Regions from separate parts of the Planococcus sp. YIM B11945 genome, predicted to be linked through region 2. Evidence: riboswitches for the same ligand, from Rfam matches in the RefSeq annotation. Region 2 holds a riboswitch; the other holds the start of a gene.
What was found. A riboswitch is a leader RNA that binds a small molecule or an ion and turns the genes downstream of it on or off. The one in region 2 is predicted to bind S-adenosylmethionine.
Positions count from the first base shown of each region.

Region 1: another riboswitch for S-adenosylmethionine. It lies ahead of ACRRQV_RS06415 (5-methyltetrahydropteroyltriglutamate--homocysteine S-methyltransferase); the one in region 2 lies ahead of ACRRQV_RS10545 (ABC transporter permease).

Region 1 covers NZ_JBOZWR010000003.1:356,324-364,994, reverse strand. The annotation lists gene ACRRQV_RS06435 (GntP family permease) at 1-1,241, shown strand, start outside; gene ACRRQV_RS06430 (3-hydroxyacyl-CoA dehydrogenase family protein) at 1,327-2,277, shown strand; gene ACRRQV_RS06425 (SDR family NAD(P)-dependent oxidoreductase) at 2,274-3,038, shown strand; gene ACRRQV_RS06420 (3-hydroxybutyrate dehydrogenase) at 3,056-3,820, shown strand; gene ACRRQV_RS06415 (5-methyltetrahydropteroyltriglutamate--homocysteine S-methyltransferase) at 4,385-5,488, opposite strand; SAM riboswitch class I at 5,577-5,680, opposite strand; gene ACRRQV_RS06410 (GNAT family N-acetyltransferase) at 5,852-6,214, opposite strand; gene ACRRQV_RS06405 (LLM class flavin-dependent oxidoreductase) at 6,908-7,915, shown strand; gene ACRRQV_RS06400 (hypothetical protein) at 7,991-8,167, opposite strand; gene ACRRQV_RS06395 (hypothetical protein) at 8,335-8,671, opposite strand, start outside.
Region 2 covers NZ_JBOZWR010000004.1:519,179-527,849, forward strand. The annotation lists gene ACRRQV_RS10510 (histidine phosphatase family protein) at 1-115, shown strand, start outside; gene ACRRQV_RS10515 (GNAT family N-acetyltransferase) at 129-641, opposite strand; gene ACRRQV_RS10520 (DUF3899 domain-containing protein) at 638-1,015, opposite strand; gene ACRRQV_RS10525 (peptide ABC transporter substrate-binding protein) at 1,033-2,658, opposite strand; gene ACRRQV_RS10530 (ABC transporter ATP-binding protein) at 2,685-3,641, opposite strand; gene ACRRQV_RS10535 (ABC transporter ATP-binding protein) at 3,634-4,656, opposite strand; gene ACRRQV_RS10540 (ABC transporter permease) at 4,672-5,619, opposite strand; gene ACRRQV_RS10545 (ABC transporter permease) at 5,621-6,547, opposite strand; SAM riboswitch class I at 6,685-6,790, opposite strand; SAM riboswitch class I at 6,874-6,980, opposite strand; gene ACRRQV_RS10550 (protein phosphatase 2C domain-containing protein) at 7,072-7,884, opposite strand; partial or broken gene ACRRQV_RS10555 (winged helix-turn-helix transcriptional regulator) at 8,046-8,414, opposite strand; gene ACRRQV_RS10560 (MFS transporter) at 8,579-8,671, shown strand, end outside.

The DNA of each region.
Region 1 (8,671 bases), on a different contig from region 2:
CGCCGATTACGGCTTTATTAGTGGCCTTGCTGAATGGCTTGCCTGTTTTTCCGCAATTGGCGGGGGAAGGCGCAGCTAACTTTTTAACAAATTACATGACAGGATTTACCGGGTTCATCGCATCTTGGTATTTAATGTTCTTGACCGGTGCGATTTTCGGTAAAGTAATGGAAGACAGCGGCGCTGCTGACAGTGTATCCAAATGGATCGTCAGCAAAATTGGGATGAAACGCGCAGCGCTGGCCGTGGTCCTAGCATGTGCGGTCTTAACATACGGCGGTGTGAGTTTGTTCGTTGTTGCCTTCTCGGTTTATCCGATGGCGCTTAGCTTGTTCAAGCAAGCGGACCTTCCGAGAAGATTTATTCCGGCAGCTCTCGCTTTCGGTTCCACTACGTTCACGATGACGTCAGCGGGATCTCCGGAAATCCAAAACTGGATTCCGATTGAATTCTTAAACACTACACCATACGCTGGCTGGGAAGTCAGTGCGATTGTCGCAGTCTTCATGATGGTCTTCGGCTACTGGTGGCTGAAGAAAATGATCAACAAAGCGATGAAAAATGGCGAGCGATTTGTAGCTAGAGAGTCAGATGTGACTGGCGAAGCGCGAAAAGAATTGCCGAATCCGCTTCTTAGCATGATTCCTTTGCTAATTGTATTAATCATTTCGTATATTTTCCATGATTCTCTCGGAACTTCCGCTTTGATTATTGCATTGAGCGGCGGGATTCTCGCCACTTATTTGATCAATCGGAGATTTTTCCGAAACATTGGCCATGCGTTCAGCGAAGGGGCATTAGGTGCCGTGATCGCGATTGCTAATACCGCTGCAGTTGTTGGATTTGGCGGAGTAGTCAGAGCGACGCCAGCATTTGAATCGGCAGTAGGCGTAATGACCGGTATTCCGGGAAGCCCGCTCATTGGCGGAGCATTAGCGGTTGCGGTCATTGCGGGGCTTACCGGTTCATCTTCAGGCGGGCAAGCAATTGCCTTGCCGCTTCTTGCACCGCATTACTTGGACATGGGCGTGAACGCGGAAGCCTTGCACAGAACCGTTGCCATTTCTTCCGGTTCACTCGATTCTTTGCCGCAAGGTGGATATGTTGTGACAACGATCCGTTCAATTGCCGGAGAAACTCATAAAGACGCTTATCCAGCGTTTGGAGCATTAACTGTTGTGGTGCCATTTATTGGCGCAGCGTTGGCAGTCATCTTGTTCTCACTCGGAGTAGGCATATAAGTAAATCAAATGCCCAACAAACCTGGCTTTTTGTGGTTGTTGGGCATTTCTCGTTATACATACTAATTTTGAAGAGGTGGAACGTATGGAAAAGTTATCAATTATTGGAGCAGGAACGATGGGCCATTCAATTGCGTTGTCGGCAGCTTGGGCAGGGAAGCATGTGAACGTTTATGGCATCAATGAACAAGACGTTGAAAATGCAGATAGAGGTTTAATGAATAAACTTAAGGTGATGGCAGACAGCGGCTTGTTTACGGCAAGCGAAACCGAGAAGATTCGAGGCAACATTCGATTTTCTATAGTTCTTGAAGAAGTGATTGCGGATTCGACATTTATAATTGAAGTGATTCCGGAAGTGCTTGAAATGAAACGGGAAATGTACAAAAAAATCGAACATCTCGTGGGGGAAGACGTCGTCATCGCGAGCAACACGTCCGGCTTCAAGCCGAGTCTTTTGGCGAAAGAAATGACGCATCCGAACCGATTTGTCGTGACGCATTTTTGGAATCCGGGCCACTTGATTCCGTTGGTGGAAGTGGTTAAAGGCGAATACACCGATGACGAAACGGTGCGGCGCGCGATGCACGTATTGGCAGAGATGAAGAAAAAACCGATTTTATTGAATAAAGAGATCCCCGGATTTATCGGCAACCGTTTACAGTATGCGTTGTTCCGCGAAGCGCAAGCTTTGCTGGATGCCGGCGCTGCTACGAAAGAAGACATCGACGCTGCGGTAACATATAGCATCGGACGCCGTTTGCCGATAACCGGACCATTAATGACGGCCGATATGGGTGGGCTTGATGTGTTCTCGGCCATTTCGAATTATTTGTTCGAAGACTTGAGCACCGATCAGCGTTCTGGCGAAACCTTGACACGCCTTGTGGAAGAAAAGAAATTTGGAGATAAAAGCGGTGAAGGGTTTTATCATTGGGACAAAGCAGTTTCAGAAAAATTGAACGCTGAACGCGAGCAAATCTTGATCCACTTCCTGAAAAATGATTTGAAAGCAAATGGGGAGGGTACAGAATGACTGCCTACTTCTCAGAATTGGAAGGAAAGACTGTGATCGTTACTGGCGGAAGCAAAGGCATTGGCAAGGACATTGCAGAAACCTTTGCAAAACTGAAAGCCAACGTCGTGATTTCAGGGCGAGACGAAGCAACGCTAAATAAAACCTTAGATGAATTGAAAAGGTTCAACAGCAATTGCATCGCGTTTGCTGGAGATTTAAGCGATATAGAACAAGTGAAACGCATGGTGGAGGAAGCGGCTGCTGCTTTTGGAACGATTGATGTATTGATTAACAATGCAGGAGTCAATATCGCAAAACCAGCCATGGAAGTGACGGAAGAAGATTGGGATACGGTCTTGGACTTGAATTTGAAGACCGCTTTTTTTGCGAGCCAAGCGGCTGCGAAATACATGCTTGAGCAAAAAAGCGGACGCATCATCAACATCGCTTCGCAAATGGCGTTTGTCGGCTATGTAAAACGGGCGGCTTATTGCTCGAGCAAAGGCGGCTTGGTCCAACTGACAAAAGCGTTGGCCGTTGAATGGGCGTCTCATGGCATTCGCGTAAATGCCGTGGCTCCGACATTTGTGGAAACGGAATTTACGGCAGCAATGTTTGAAGACACGGCTTTCAAAAAAGATGTAGAAAGCCGCATTTTATTGGATGGCTTGTCAAAGCCGGAAGACACTACAGGCGCCGTATTGTATTTGGCATCAAACTTGGCGAACTTCGTTACCGGCGAAACCATTCGAGTGGACGGCGGCTGGACGGCTATATGATAGAGGAGGATAACGGAATGGAAGGAAAAGTATTGTTTATTACAGGAGCTGCCCGTGGGATCGGGTTTGATATTGCAACAGCCTTTTCTGAAGCGGGTGCGAAAGTGGTCATTTCCGATTTGGCGCAAGACACAGTGAGTGATGCGGTTAGCCGGCTTTCGGGTGAAGCTTCGGGCATCGTTTGCGATGTGACAAAAGAAGAAGACATCGAACGGGCGATTGAGTTTACCATAGAAAAATACGGCCGCATTGATTTTTTGGTGAATAATGCAGGCATGCAGCACGTGTCATTTATTGAAGAGTTTCCGACAGAGAAATTTGAATTGATGATCAAAATTATGTTGACGGCTCCTTTTGTAGCAATCAAACACGCGTTGCCGCATATGAAAAAACAAGGTTTCGGCCGAATCATTAATATGGCTTCCATTAACGGGGTCATTGGCTTTGCCGGAAAAGCGGCCTACAATTCCGCTAAACATGGCTTGATCGGGTTGACTAAAGTAGCTGCCCTTGAATCGGCAGCTCACGGCATTACGGTCAACGCCATTTGCCCAGGCTATGTCGACACACAGCTCGTGCGCAATCAGTTTGCGGATTTAGCCAAAACGCGCAATATCGAACTTGAGCAAGTGCTGGAGGAAGTTTTGTATCCATTGGTTCCGCAAAAACGCTTGCTCGATGTAAAAGAAATCACCGATCTAACGCTTTATATCGCCAGCGAATCCGCTAAAGGGATGACCGGGCAAGCCGTTATATTGGATGGCGGCTATACGGCGCAATAAAGGGAGAATTGAAGAAGAATACAAAAAAGAGCCCATTTCACTTGATTTAAAAAGGGCTCTGAGCTTGTAGACGAAAGAATTTTTATCGAAATTAGGAAGTAGTTATACAAGCATAGCATTGGAATTCCGAATCCTGCGCTTCAGCCGGACGCTTGCCGCGGGCTCGCGCCGAACTAACTCGGACGGATGCCCGAGTGGATTTCGGCACTTCGCTATCCCGCAGGCGTCGCCGGCTTACGCTTCGGATTCTACGTGTAGAAGGAATAAGAAGCGACAACCTTCTTTTTTTGCAGGTGATCGGTTATTTTCATTAAATGTCTTGCCACAAATTCGAAGCGACGCCCCAACCGGACCAGCCACGGAGACTCCTGTGGGAGCAGCGAAGCGACACGAGCCAAAGACCATGGAGCGAGCCTTGGCGAGTGAAGCGGCTAAGGCCGTGCCCACGGAAAGCGCAGTGGCCGGTTCGGTTGGGGTTATTCATCCCTATCCATTAATGCTGGAATTTTTCTATAGCCTGAGAGCCCATTTCACTTGATAGAGTGAAATGGGCTCTTTTTTCAATCAAACAAGAATTTCTTTTGATAAGTCGACGATGTATTTTAATTTATTCCATTGCTGTTCTTCAGTCAGCAAATTGCCGTGGTGGGTGGAAGCGAATCCGCATTGCGGCGATAAGCAAATTTGCTCGAGCGGCACAAATTGTGCAGCGTCTGCAACACGTTTTTTGATCACTTCTTTGTCTTCCAGTTCACCGTGTTTAGAAGTGAATACACCGAGCACCACTTTTGCGCCGCCTTTTGGAATGTGGTCGAGCGGTTGGAAGCTTCCGGAGCGTTCGTCGTCATATTCCAAAAAGAAGCCATTGACGTTTTCTTTGGCAAACAGCGTCGGCGCAATCAACGCATAGCTTCCTTCAAATGCCCAGTCTGACTTATAGTTGCCGCGGCATAGGTGAGTGGTCACGTATAAATCTTCCGGTTTTCCGTCCAAAACGCCATTTGCTACGCGCAGCGCCAAATCGATTAAAAATTCGCGTGGGTAGCGTTTGTCATTGAACGGAATGTCAGGCGACGAAAGGCCAGCGATGTAAACATCGTCCAGTTGGATATAGCGGGCCCCAGCATCATAAAACGTTTGAAGGGCGTCGCGATATGCTTGAATCACATCTTGCGCATACACTTCGATATCAGGATACAAGTTCACATCGCGAATGCCTTCATTGAAAAATTGGTTCGGGCTTGGAATCGTCAGTTTTGGAACTGCACGGCCTGCGACAATTTCTTTGAATTCGATAAAGTCTTTGACAAATGGATGATTCGGATTAAACGAGATTTTTCCGATATTGCGCACATCATATGCTTCGGTCTCGCCGTGTTTAAATTTATACCCAGTTTCCGGAGTATAGCCTTCAAAGCCTTCAATATGAGACATAAAATCGGTATGCCAAAACGTGCGGCGGAATTCGCCATCGGTAACGGCTTGAAGCCCAACTTCGATTTGCTTGTCGACAATGCGCTTGATTTCAGTTGTTTCAACTTCGCGCAATTGTTCAGCCGTGATCGTGCCGTCTTTAAATTCTTGGCGCGCTTTATGTATCGATTCTGGGCGGAGCAGACTGCCGACATGGTCAGCTTTAAATGGTGCTTGGACAGTGGTAATGGACATAGTAAATTCCTTCTTTCTTTTTCTGATTTCAACAAAAAACAGGGACTATCTTCAATAAAGAAGAAAGTCCCTGTTACGGAAAGCGTTCTTCTCATCTTTTAGGCAAATCGCCTATTGGAATTAGCACCGTACCTAAACAGGCGGTTGCTGAGACATCGCAGGGCCAAATCCCTCCGTCTCTCTTGATAAGAAACTAGCTATGTAATTGTTTTTGCTGCATGTTATTTAGCTTAGAGTATTTTACAAAGAAGTGCAAGGGGAAAAGTTGAAATAGTAGGGAAATTTGGCGAAATAAAAGCGGCTTTGGGTTTTGACTAAAGCCGCTTTTGATATAAGGTGTATATGAGCTTTAGAAAATAGAGGTTAAATCAAAACCAATGCTTGTTCCGAACATTTCTCGAGGAACAATTCGGTTTCTTCCGTTCCACGCATATCCATTCCCGCCAAAAGCTCCTGGATTCGCTTTACCATTGCGTGTCCTATTCCTTCTCCTTGATAAGAAGGGTTTACCGACAAGTGGTGGATGGTAAAATGGCCATTCGCCATTTCAACTCCGATCAATCCGATGATCGCTTCGCTTTCTTTCCAAAAAAACAATTGCCAATCCGGATTTGTTTGATATAGCTGCATGGTAGCCCGAAGCTTTTTCAGCTCGCGTTCTTTCGGCATGAAAGACAACAATCCCATGGCAATTTTTTCACAAGACTTTTTATATCGTACCAACATAATTATACGTTCATCTCCATCTTAAGAGGTCTTTATCCAGCTGTTCATCTAACCAATACAGAATATTCCCCGTACATAAATTTATAAACATAAAGCGTGAAATAAAACATGGGCTGCTTAATTGTGCATTAAGCTCGGATTGAAAGGGATCTGAATCGTTTGGCAATAAGGGCATTTCGTGTAAGCTTTTTGTTTTTCAAGTTGTTCGATGTAGTTCTCGCAGTCAATAAATTCCCTTTTTTCCGCCGGTGTGCCTAAAAAACCACATCGATCTCCCGCAAACTGTCTTTTATGAATCCGTTTTTTCTGATGATCGACAAAGTAATTCAAGGAGACCCCATCCTTTCTTACTAAAATATAAAAAGCCGAAAAGAAGCCCTCGAGACGAGATTCTTTTCGGCTTTGTTAACAGCTCTATAGTCTGTAACATTACACCAAATGTTGCACTTTCTATTTAAGAATAGGCTTAAAAAATATTTTAAATATTGACTGCTTTTATAAAAACTAAATCGGAAACGCTATTGTTTTCCTAATACCTTTATAATAGTTGATTTTTATTAAAAAGTACATATAATTATCTAAATATTTAATAAAATTATAAAGGATCTAAAATCTACTTACCATTCGTAAGCAAAATACATGTATTAAAATGGAAAAATCGCTACAATGAAATGGACAAGGAGTGAAAAGAATATGCCAACAAAGAAATACGAAAATATCCCGTTATCCGTGCTGGACTTAGCACCGGTAAATGAAGGCAGCAATGCCACAGAATCGTTTAAAAACAGTGTCGAATTGGCGCAGCATGTCGAAAAGTGGGGGTTCACGCGCTACTGGCTTGCTGAACACCACAATATGCCAGGCATTGCGAGTTCTGCTACATCGGTCTTGATTGGCCATATTGCTGGAGCGACTGAAACCTTACGGGTCGGATCTGGCGGCATCATGCTGCCAAACCATGCGCCGCTTGTGATTGCAGAACAGTTCGGGACACTTGAAAGCTTGTATCCCGACCGCATCGACCTTGGGCTTGGGCGAGCTCCGGGGAGTGATCAAGCGACTGCGTATGCACTTCGCCGGACGCTGCAAAGCAGCGGAGATGATTTTCCGGAGCATGTAGCGGAACTGGAACAATATTTTTCCGAAAATCCGACAAGCCGAGTTCGGGCTTATCCGGGAACCGGTTTGAAAGTGCCTCTTTGGCTTTTGGGATCTAGCGGCTTTAGTGCGCAGCTAGCAGCATTTAAAGGGTTGCCGTTTTCATTTGCCAGCCACTTTGCCCCTGATTTTACAATGCAGGCCCTGCAGTTATACCACCAGAACTTTAAGCCGTCGGCGGCCTTAAAAGAGCCGTATGCGATGGTCGGCGTCAACGTAATTGCGGCAGATTCGCAAGAACGGGCAGAATGGCTCGCGACTTCCCAACAGCAGCAAATGTTTGCGTTGATGAGAGGCATGCCTACCCAGCTGAAAGCACCAATCGACCGGTTAGAAGACGAGTGGAGCGATCGGGAAATCGCCATCTTCCGCGAGAAACTCGATACCGAATCGATGATTGTCGGTACACCTGATGTCGTCCGTGAAAAATTGCGGAACTTCATCTTGAAGACAAGAGCCAACGAAGTCATTATCAATTCACAAATTTTCCATCAAGAAGACCGGCTGCGCTCATATGAAATTGTTGCAGATCTGATGGAATAGAAAAAATCCCGTTCAATTGTGAACGGGATTTTTTTCAGTGAAAAACACCTCTTGATACAAGAGGTGTCTAATAAATTAGTGAAGATCCTTTGTTTTGGCTTCTTCACGCTGAACTTCTTCAAGAATATCGTCATCCTCATACGGTGCATATTCAGGTCCGCCTTCACCAATCATATTAACTGCTGCCATGTAATCTTCATCCAGTTGCCGAACAACATCTTTCGGAACTACACGGGCGCGATCCACTTTCAACTACCTCCTTCTTTTGGCTGTGGAAAATGAGGGCGATATTCTCTTTCTACATCTATTATACAGAGTTTTCAGTTTTCTTGATAGCATTCGTACTTATCGTGCTGGTTATTTTTAATAGAAGCTTTAGAAAAAAAGAAAACCTGTAAAAGTGTCAGCTTTTACAGGTTTTATTGATTCTCTGCTGCTTTTGAATTCAAGCTCATCGTTTCGAAAAAGACGGAAGGGGAAGCGGCGTTCCATTCTTTAGACGTCTCATCCTTTGTACGCTCCGGCAAGATGCTGTAGGCCAATTGGGTGCGGGGATCATCCGTCACCGGCAGTTTCACGAACGGACCAGCAGGAGTCAGCCAGTTTAATTGTTCATTTCGATTGGCTGTAGCGAATTCGATCCACTTGTCTTCATCAGCTTCAGTTGCAAAAAAAGGATTTTCTGAAATCATTGTCCAAGACTGGGCCGTATGTTTAGGCGGCAGCCAAAAATTCTTTTTGAGTACATCTTCTTCA
Region 2 (8,671 bases):
GCGCTACGAAGAAACCCATATGGGCAACACATCGATCACTATTCTCGAGAATTTAGAAAGTAGATGGAATTGCACGCTTTATAACTGCACAAAACACTTAGTTGCCACTACATAAAACAAGTCATCTGCTAGAGATGACTTGTTTTTTCTATGTGCAAGGTGCATAAAAATCGTTCGCGCCCGGGATATTTTTCTCCTAAGCTTTCAACATCAAATCCTCTTTTTTGATAAAATCCAACTGCTTCTTGATCGGTTTCCGCAAAAATAGAAGTCAAGTTAAACCGTTTGCATACAAACTGAACCATTTGGCTGCCGATTTTCTGGCCCCTTTCTTCAGGAGATACCACTATGTGTTTAATCTCACAGAGGTTTCCACTTATTAACTCAATGCCGATGCAGCCGACTATTTTATTTTCCAGCTTATACGCAAAAAGTTTTCGCTGGTTTAACCCCATGTATTTTTCATATTCTTCATTGCTTTTTTGAGTGACAAAGGACAGCAGTTCTGCCATTTCCTTCAAAATGGTTTTAGCCTGAATTTCTTGCATTTTATATTGCCCCCTTCTAAGGACTCTTTTCCTAATAATAGCTTCATAAAATAGAAAAACAGACTCACTTTTTAGCGAGTCTGTTTCCATCATCTATTAAAAGATAATACAGCTGACAATACGATCAATCCAGTGCCAGCACCTAAAGAATACGTTGCGATTTTGGTTGTAAAGCTGCGTTTCCAATCTCTAAAAGCTACATCTGATTGAACAAGGCCATCCAATTGTTTCATCAAAGCCGGATTTTTAATCGCCATGCACTTTAACGTCTTAAAACCTTGGAAAAACAATTCAAAAAACCCTGTTTTTAGTACCCATATGCCGGCTCCAGCCATTAACGCAATCAGGCCCAGAAGGAATAACAGATTTATATCTTCCACTGATTCAAGGCGAACCCCTTGGAACCAAGCAAAGCAATATACCCCTAAGCACACAGCACCCATCGAATAAACATATTGTTTCAGCATCGGCTTGTCTCCTTTGATTATTCAGCGATCTTTTGAGCAAACCGAAGATCCGGCTGCGTCAACACGTCCAAACGAACCCCTTCAATTTTTTTGCTGATAAGAGCGTTTTGTGCAGAAAACAGAAGTGGAATGACCGGCATTTCTTCCATCAAGACCGTTTCTGCTTCATGCAGCAATTCATATCGTTTTTCTTCATTTTGTTCCACCAATGATGCAGCCAGCAACTTATCAAATTCTTTATTGCTCCAGTTGGTAAAATTGCTTGAACTTTTCGTGTTGTATAAGTTTAATACCGGGTATGGATCAAGAAAGTCTCCTACCCAGCCCATACGCGCCAACTGGAAGTTTTTTTGCTTGAACGTATCAATGTAGGTTTTCCATTCCTGATTTTCGATCTTCACGTCCACGCCAAGGTTTTGTTTGAACATTTCCTGCAGCACTTCCGCTACTTTCTTGTGGTTGCCTTCCGAATTGTACTTCAGTGTGAACTCGGGAAGCTTGTCCCAGCCTTCTTCTTTTAATCCTTCCGCCAATAGCGCCTTCGCTTTTTCAGGATCGAATGCGTAGTATTCTGGCGCTTCATCTCTAAAATCTTTTCCTGAAGGCGCTTCAACTCCATAAGGCAAGTAGCCGTAAGCCGGTTTTTCTCCGCCTTTTAGTACATTTCCAGTCAAAGCTTCCCGGTCAATCGCAAATGACAATGCTCTTCTGATTTTGGCATTTGTAAACGGTTCTTCTTCCACATTAAAAGTGTATGTGTAGACACTAAATGAGGGGAAATTAACGTATTCTTCACTGCTCTTTTCTTGTTCCACAGCTTCTGCCGGCAGTGCGGTCACCATATCCAGCTCGCCGGATTTAAACATTTGGTATTCCGTTGTTGCATCCGCGACCATTTTAAAGTGAACCGCATTCATGGTCACTTTGTCTGCATTCCAAAAACTTTCGCTTTTTTGAATCGTCAATTGCTCGTTATGCTGCCATTCTGAAACTGTGTAAGCTCCGTTGGTAACAATTCCTTCTGCTTCTGCTGCCCATTCTTCATCGGCTTCAGCCACTTTTTGGTTCACCGGCAAGAAACCAGTCCCCAAAAGAACCGTCGGGAAAAATTTCACAGGATTATTTAGTTCAACAACGAGAGTTTTGTCGTCTTTGGCCGTAATAGCCACATCTTCCGCTTTCCCTTTTCCTGTATTGTATTCTTCAGCGCCTTTAATATAATAAAATTGCGAAGGGTCATAAGCTGCTGTTTCCGGATTCAAAATTCGTTTCCATGAATACTCAAAGTCTTTTGCTGTCAAAGGATCTCCATTCGACCATTCCGCTTCTTCACGGATTGTAAACGTGTACGTGGCGCCATCTTCTGAGACGTCGACTTTGCTGGCGGCGCCTTCAACGATTTTGCCTTCTTCATCGTATGTGTACAGGCCTTCATACAAGTGATTGATTACCCAATACGAAGTGGTATCTGAGGCAAAGGCTGGATCCAATGTGTATGGTTCGCCTCCAAGATTCGCAGTAATCTCTTGTTTAATATCTTTTACTGCAGCTCCTCCAGAAGCGTCTTCTTGTTTTCCGCACCCAGCCAGTGCTGTTGCGGCCAATAATAAAAGAACGATAAATGCTAATGACAGTTTTTTCATTTTCTTTCCTCCGTTTTCCACTAATTTTATGAATGCAAATGGCAGGCAACCCAATGATTTTCTTTTACTTCTTTCCAATCAGGCATGGCCACGGCACACCGTTCCATAGCGGACGGGCATCGGGCCTGAAACGGACAGCCAACCGGCGGGTTGATTGGGCTCGGCAAGTCTCCCTCAAGAACAATTCGATCCCGGGTTCTTCTAAATTTTGGTTCCGAAACCGGAATGGCGGAAAGAAGCGCATGCGTATATGGATGCAAAGGATCTTGGAACAGTGTTTCACTATCGGCCAATTCCATCATTTTCCCCAAATACATGACGCCAATCCGGTCGCTGATGTGTTTGACCATAGCCAAATCATGGGCGATAAACAAATAAGTGAGGCCTTCTTCTTTTTGCAGATCTTCCAATAAATTCACTACTTGCGCCTGGATTGAAACATCGAGCGCTGAAATCGGTTCGTCCGCAACAATGAAGGAAGGCTCCACTGCCAACGCTCTTGCTATGCCGATTCTTTGCCTTTGGCCCCCGCTGAATTCATGGGGAAATCGGGTAGCATGATCAGGATTGAGACCCACTCTTTCCAGCAGATGAAACACTCGTTCTTGCTTGGCTTTTCCTTTGGCCAAGCCATAAGCTTCGATCCCTTCTGCTATGATGTCTCCGACGCGCATCCGGGGATTGAGTGAAGCATGGGGATCTTGGAAGATCATTTGCATTTTGCGGTTAAATTCCCGCTTGCCTTTGCGGTCCAGCCCCGAAATATCTTTCCCTTCAAACTCCACCTTTCCCGCAGTTGCTTCATAAAGACCGACAATGGTTCTGCCGATTGTCGATTTTCCGCTTCCGCTTTCTCCTACAATGCCAAGCGTCTCTCCTTTTTTTATGGAAAAAGAAATGCCATCAACTGATTTAACCACTTGGTTTTTCCCTGCGTTAAAATGTTTTTTTAGATCGTGAATCTGTAATACAGTCTCAGACAAGTTGCTCCTCCCTTTCTTTAATGTTCTCTTTGCCTTTTGCCGCCCGTTTGTCATTTAACCAGCATTTGGCCTGGTGAGTCACCGAAAACTGTTCAGCCTCGGGCATGTGGGATACACATACTTCCATGGCAAATGGGCACCTTGCAGCAAATGGACAGCCTGCTGGCGGCGCAAACAAATCAGGCGGTGTCCCATTAATCGGAATAAGGCGTTCTTTTACAAGCGCATCCAATTTAGGAACGGACTTGAGAAGCCCCCATGTATAAGGATGTTTTGGGTTTTCAAAAATTTCTTCAGCCGTCCCGCTTTCAACTATGATTCCGGCATACATCACTGCGACCCGGTCAGCCACTTCAGCTACTACACCCAAATCATGGGTGATTAAAATAATAGAAGCATTGCGTTTTTTCTGGATGTCTTTCAATAAGTCCAATATTTGCGCCTGTATCGTCACATCAAGGGCAGTTGTCGGTTCATCTGCAATAATCAGTTTCGGATCACAAGCAAGTGCAATGGCAATCACCACCCGCTGGCGCATCCCTCCGCTGAATTCATGCGGATACTGCGAATAGCGCTTTTCAGCATCCGGAATGCCCACGAGCTTCAGCATTTCAACCGCTTTTTTCTTAGCTTCATTTTTCGGAAGTTTTTGGTGCTTTATAATGCCTTCTCGAATTTGGCTGCCTACTTTCATCGTCGGATTCAGGGACGTCATCGGGTCTTGAAAAATCATGCCAATTTCAGATCCTCGGACTTGCTGCAGCTTTCCAGGGGAAAGTTTGGAAATATCTCGATTGCCGAATAAGATTTCTCCGTTTTTCACTTTTCCACTCGGCCTAGGGATCATTCCCATGATGGCTTGCGCAGTGACGCTCTTGCCGCATCCGCTTTCTCCAACAATCGCCAACGTTTCCCCTTCTTCAACATGGAAAGAAACGCCTCTTACAGCCTGAATTTCTCCGCCATATGTCCGGAAAGATACTTTTAAATCGTTCACTTCCAATAGCTGGTTCATCAAAACCAAACCTCCTTAATTTTTCGAACGGGGGTCCAACGCGTCCTGCAAGCCATCACCAAACGCATTAAAGGCAAACATCGTCAATGAAATCATAAGACCCGGAAAAAACAGCCTCCACCATTGCCCGCTTAAAATCACACCAAGCGAATCGTTTGCCATTGTTCCCCAGCTTGCGGTCGGCGCTTGCACACCCAATCCCAGGAAACTTAAAAAAGATTCAGCAAAAATAGCTTGAGGAATTGTAAAAGTCAACGTCACGATAATAATCCCCATCATATTCGGCAGCAAATGCTTAACAATGATTTTGCTATGTGAAGTCCCTAACTTTTCAGCTGCTAACACATATTCCTGCTGTTTTAGTTGGAGGATCTGGCCTCGCACAATTCTTGCCATCCCGACCCAGCCGGTGATGGACAACGCAATAATCATCGTAACCAATCCGGGCTCCATGACGACCATGAGCAAAATGACCACCAACAGATAAGGAATGCCGTACAAAACCTCAACGATTCGCATTAAAATGCTGTCAATTCGGTCCCCAAGTTTGCCTCTTCCGGCCATATATCCAGAAACCCCTCCAACGGCTATCCCGATCACCAGGTCGATCAGTGCCGCTGCAATCCCGATCACAAGCGAAATTCTGGCTCCTGCCCATATTCTGGCCCACATATCCCGGCCAAGATCGTCGGTGCCGAACCAATGTTCACTGGACAACGGAAGATTTCCTTCGGTCAATGACTGTTCGCTTGCGCTATACGGCACAAGATAAGGACCGATCACAGACAGCAGACCGATCGCCGCCAGTAAAACAAAGCCGACCACCGCCATTTTGTTTTTCAGTATTTTCAAGACGGCGTCTTTCCAAAAACTTAACGCCGGCCGTGAAATCGCGTTATTGTCGAACTGCGCGGGATCTGCCGGCCGAAACAACGCATCTATTTCCGGTAAAGCATTTGCCATTTTATTCACCTCTGCTTGTAAGTTTGATTCTAGGATCGACGAATCGATAAGCTAGATCGATGATAAACAATGTAAAAATCAAAATTGCGCTATAAAAAATAGTAGTGCCCAAAATCACCGGATAATCCCGATTAAAAATGCTGTCTACAAAGTATTTTCCAATACCGGGGATGGCAAATATTTTTTCGATGACAAAAGTTCCCGTAATGATGGCTGCAAACAAAGGGCCGATAAAAGAAATAACGGGAAGGATCGCATTTCGAATTCCATGATTGACGATAATGGACAAAGTGGACAACCCTTTAGCTTCAGCGGTTTTGATGTAATTCTGATTGTATACTTCGAGCATGCTGGTTCGGACAAACCTCGCAATGATTGCTAATGGTCCAAGCGCTAAAGCGAACGAAGGCAAAATGGTGTGTTGCCACGTTCCCCATGAAGCCACCGGAAGCAGCCCCCATTCAACGCCAAAATATTTGATCAACAACGGTGCTAAAATAAAGCTTGGCACGGAAATGCCGACAATCGCGATAAACATCGACAAATAATCAAGCAAGCGGTTGTGGTTCAAAGCAGCGATGACCCCTAACCCAATTCCTAATACAAGCGCCATTGCCAGCGATTGAATGCCCAGCAACGCGGATGGTCCAAAGCCTTCTGCAATCAGCGTATTTACATCTCTTGTTTTCGATTGGATAGACGGGCCTAAATCGAATTGCGCAAGGTCTTTTAAATACAATAAATATTGTTCCGCTAACGGTTTATCCAAATTGTATTTAGCCCGCATATTCTCTAACACTTCTTCGGGCAGCATTTTTGCATCGCTGGCAAAAGGATCGCCAGGGATAAAATGCATCATGACAAAAGTCAAAGTGGCGATAATCCATAAAGTAACGACCATGGTCAACAAACGTTTGATGATATACACTTACAAGCCTCCATTCAACATTTTCAGCAGATACTCCATTAACCAAACAGAAATAGTAGGTTATCCATATAAATTTTTTTGCCATAACAAAACCCCTCAACTAAGATAAGTTGAGAGGCATATTTAACCGTTAACTTATCTTATCTGCGCAGAGATTTCTGCTGGAATTGGCACAGTATTCTACTAGAGAACCCGCTGCCGAGGTATCAAAGGGCCATGTCCCTCCACCTCTCTGGATAAGATGTGTATTAAATTTTTTATGAAAAAATAAAAAAACCTCTTCTTGAGCACAAGAAGAGGCATTATCTGTCGATACCGACCAGCTCTTCTTATCTCTCAAGCAATTGCTTGATGGAATTGGCACAGTGTTCTGCTAAAGAATCTGCTGCCGAGGTATCAAAGGGCCATGTCCCTCCACCTCTCTGGATAAGAAATACTATTGAGTTAATTTCTGCTAAAGACAACTATATTGCTATAACTAAAATTTGTCAATGAAATTTTTTAATTTTTTTCAAAAGATAATTTTATCCATTGCTCGGCCTTGTCGCTTTTTCTTTAACCACAACTTGCCACGAAACAATCGTCGTACTATCCCGTACGTTGTATTTTTGAATGGTTTCCAGCAGCGACTCCACAGCTGCCGCATGGGGAGCTCTATCAAATGCTCCGGCTAATTGCTCCGGATCCGTAAACGGTTCTCCCGGGCATTCGATTAAGCCATCCGTTGTCACAAACAATTGATTTTTGCCGGTTCTCAATTCCGCCGTGCCGGTGCTAAAACAAGGAACTAGTTGGTCGAAAGTGTTCACTTGACCGACCCATTCGTAAAAATGGCGCTGGTTCAACTCATATTGACCCATTTCTGCCAGTTCTTTATGAAATAAATACAGCAGGCAATCCCCAACCGATAACCACCAGACATATTTGCCTTTTCGCACCACAATCATGCATGCCGTTTCACCTTGGGTCTGCCGGCAAACTTGCAGGAATTCCTCGCTTTGAAAAATGGCAAGCACCTGCTCTTCCAACTTGCGAAAAAAGGCTGAATGAAGCGGTTCATTCAACAGATTTTTCACTTCCGCTCCATATTGTTCAAACTGGCCCACTACTTTCTCAGCGCTTTCAGCTGTATTGTGGGCGTCCAGCACCATGGCGAATTCCCAGTCATTTTCTTCATCCAGCCAAATGAGGCAGCCGTCTTCGTTTTTGGATTGCCCTGCCGACGAATTGCCACCGAAACGTCCTATAACAATGTTATGGATTTGTTGAATATCAGCCTGATCCACAAAAAGCTCTTGGCTTCCCACCCAACTGAATGCTTTTTCGTTTTTTCCCATTTCGGATCTTCTCCCTTAAGAGCTTTTTAAAAATTATAGTTGCCGCTAGCAGGAAATGGAAGCTTTTTCTAAATCTGCGGACTACTTGATAAAAAGCGATGAACTTCCTCCAATTTTCCGCACAAAAAAACTCCCCTTACAGGAGAGTTTTCCACTTTCCATTTAACATTATCGTTTAAAATGCTTTCTTCCAACACAGAAAACTTGTCGCCATAAACTTTGGTAATATGGCCATCGCCCCATGTGCAAAGGGCGTTTAAAATACTTTCCAAACTCACGCCGTACTCGCTTAGCTCATACTCCACTTTCGGTGGCACTTGGCTGTAGACGATGCGATTAATCACGCTGTCATCTTCTAGTTCCCGCAATTGCTGAGTCAACATCTTTTGGGTGATGTCTGGCATTAACCGCTTTAATTCGCTTGTCCGCTTTTTTCCGCGCATCAAATGGCAAAGGATTACGCACTTCCATTTCCCGCCGATCACTTCCAAGGTCGCTTCTACCGATATGTTGTATTTCTTTTGCTTGATCATTGTTTCTCTCCATTCTGATGGGCACTAAAAAGTACCTATAGCACTCTTAGGTATCTATCGCACTTTAAAGTGCGTACTTCTCATTATCAACACTAGGATCCATACTAACATTTATCGGCAGATATGAAACGAAAAGTTTCTTAATTGAGGAGGAGAAAAAAATGACTGCAGATAAAAAAAGAAGCACCTTCGCACTTTTAGCATTGGCACTCAGTGCTTTTGCCATCGGCACCACTGAATTTATCAGTGTTGGG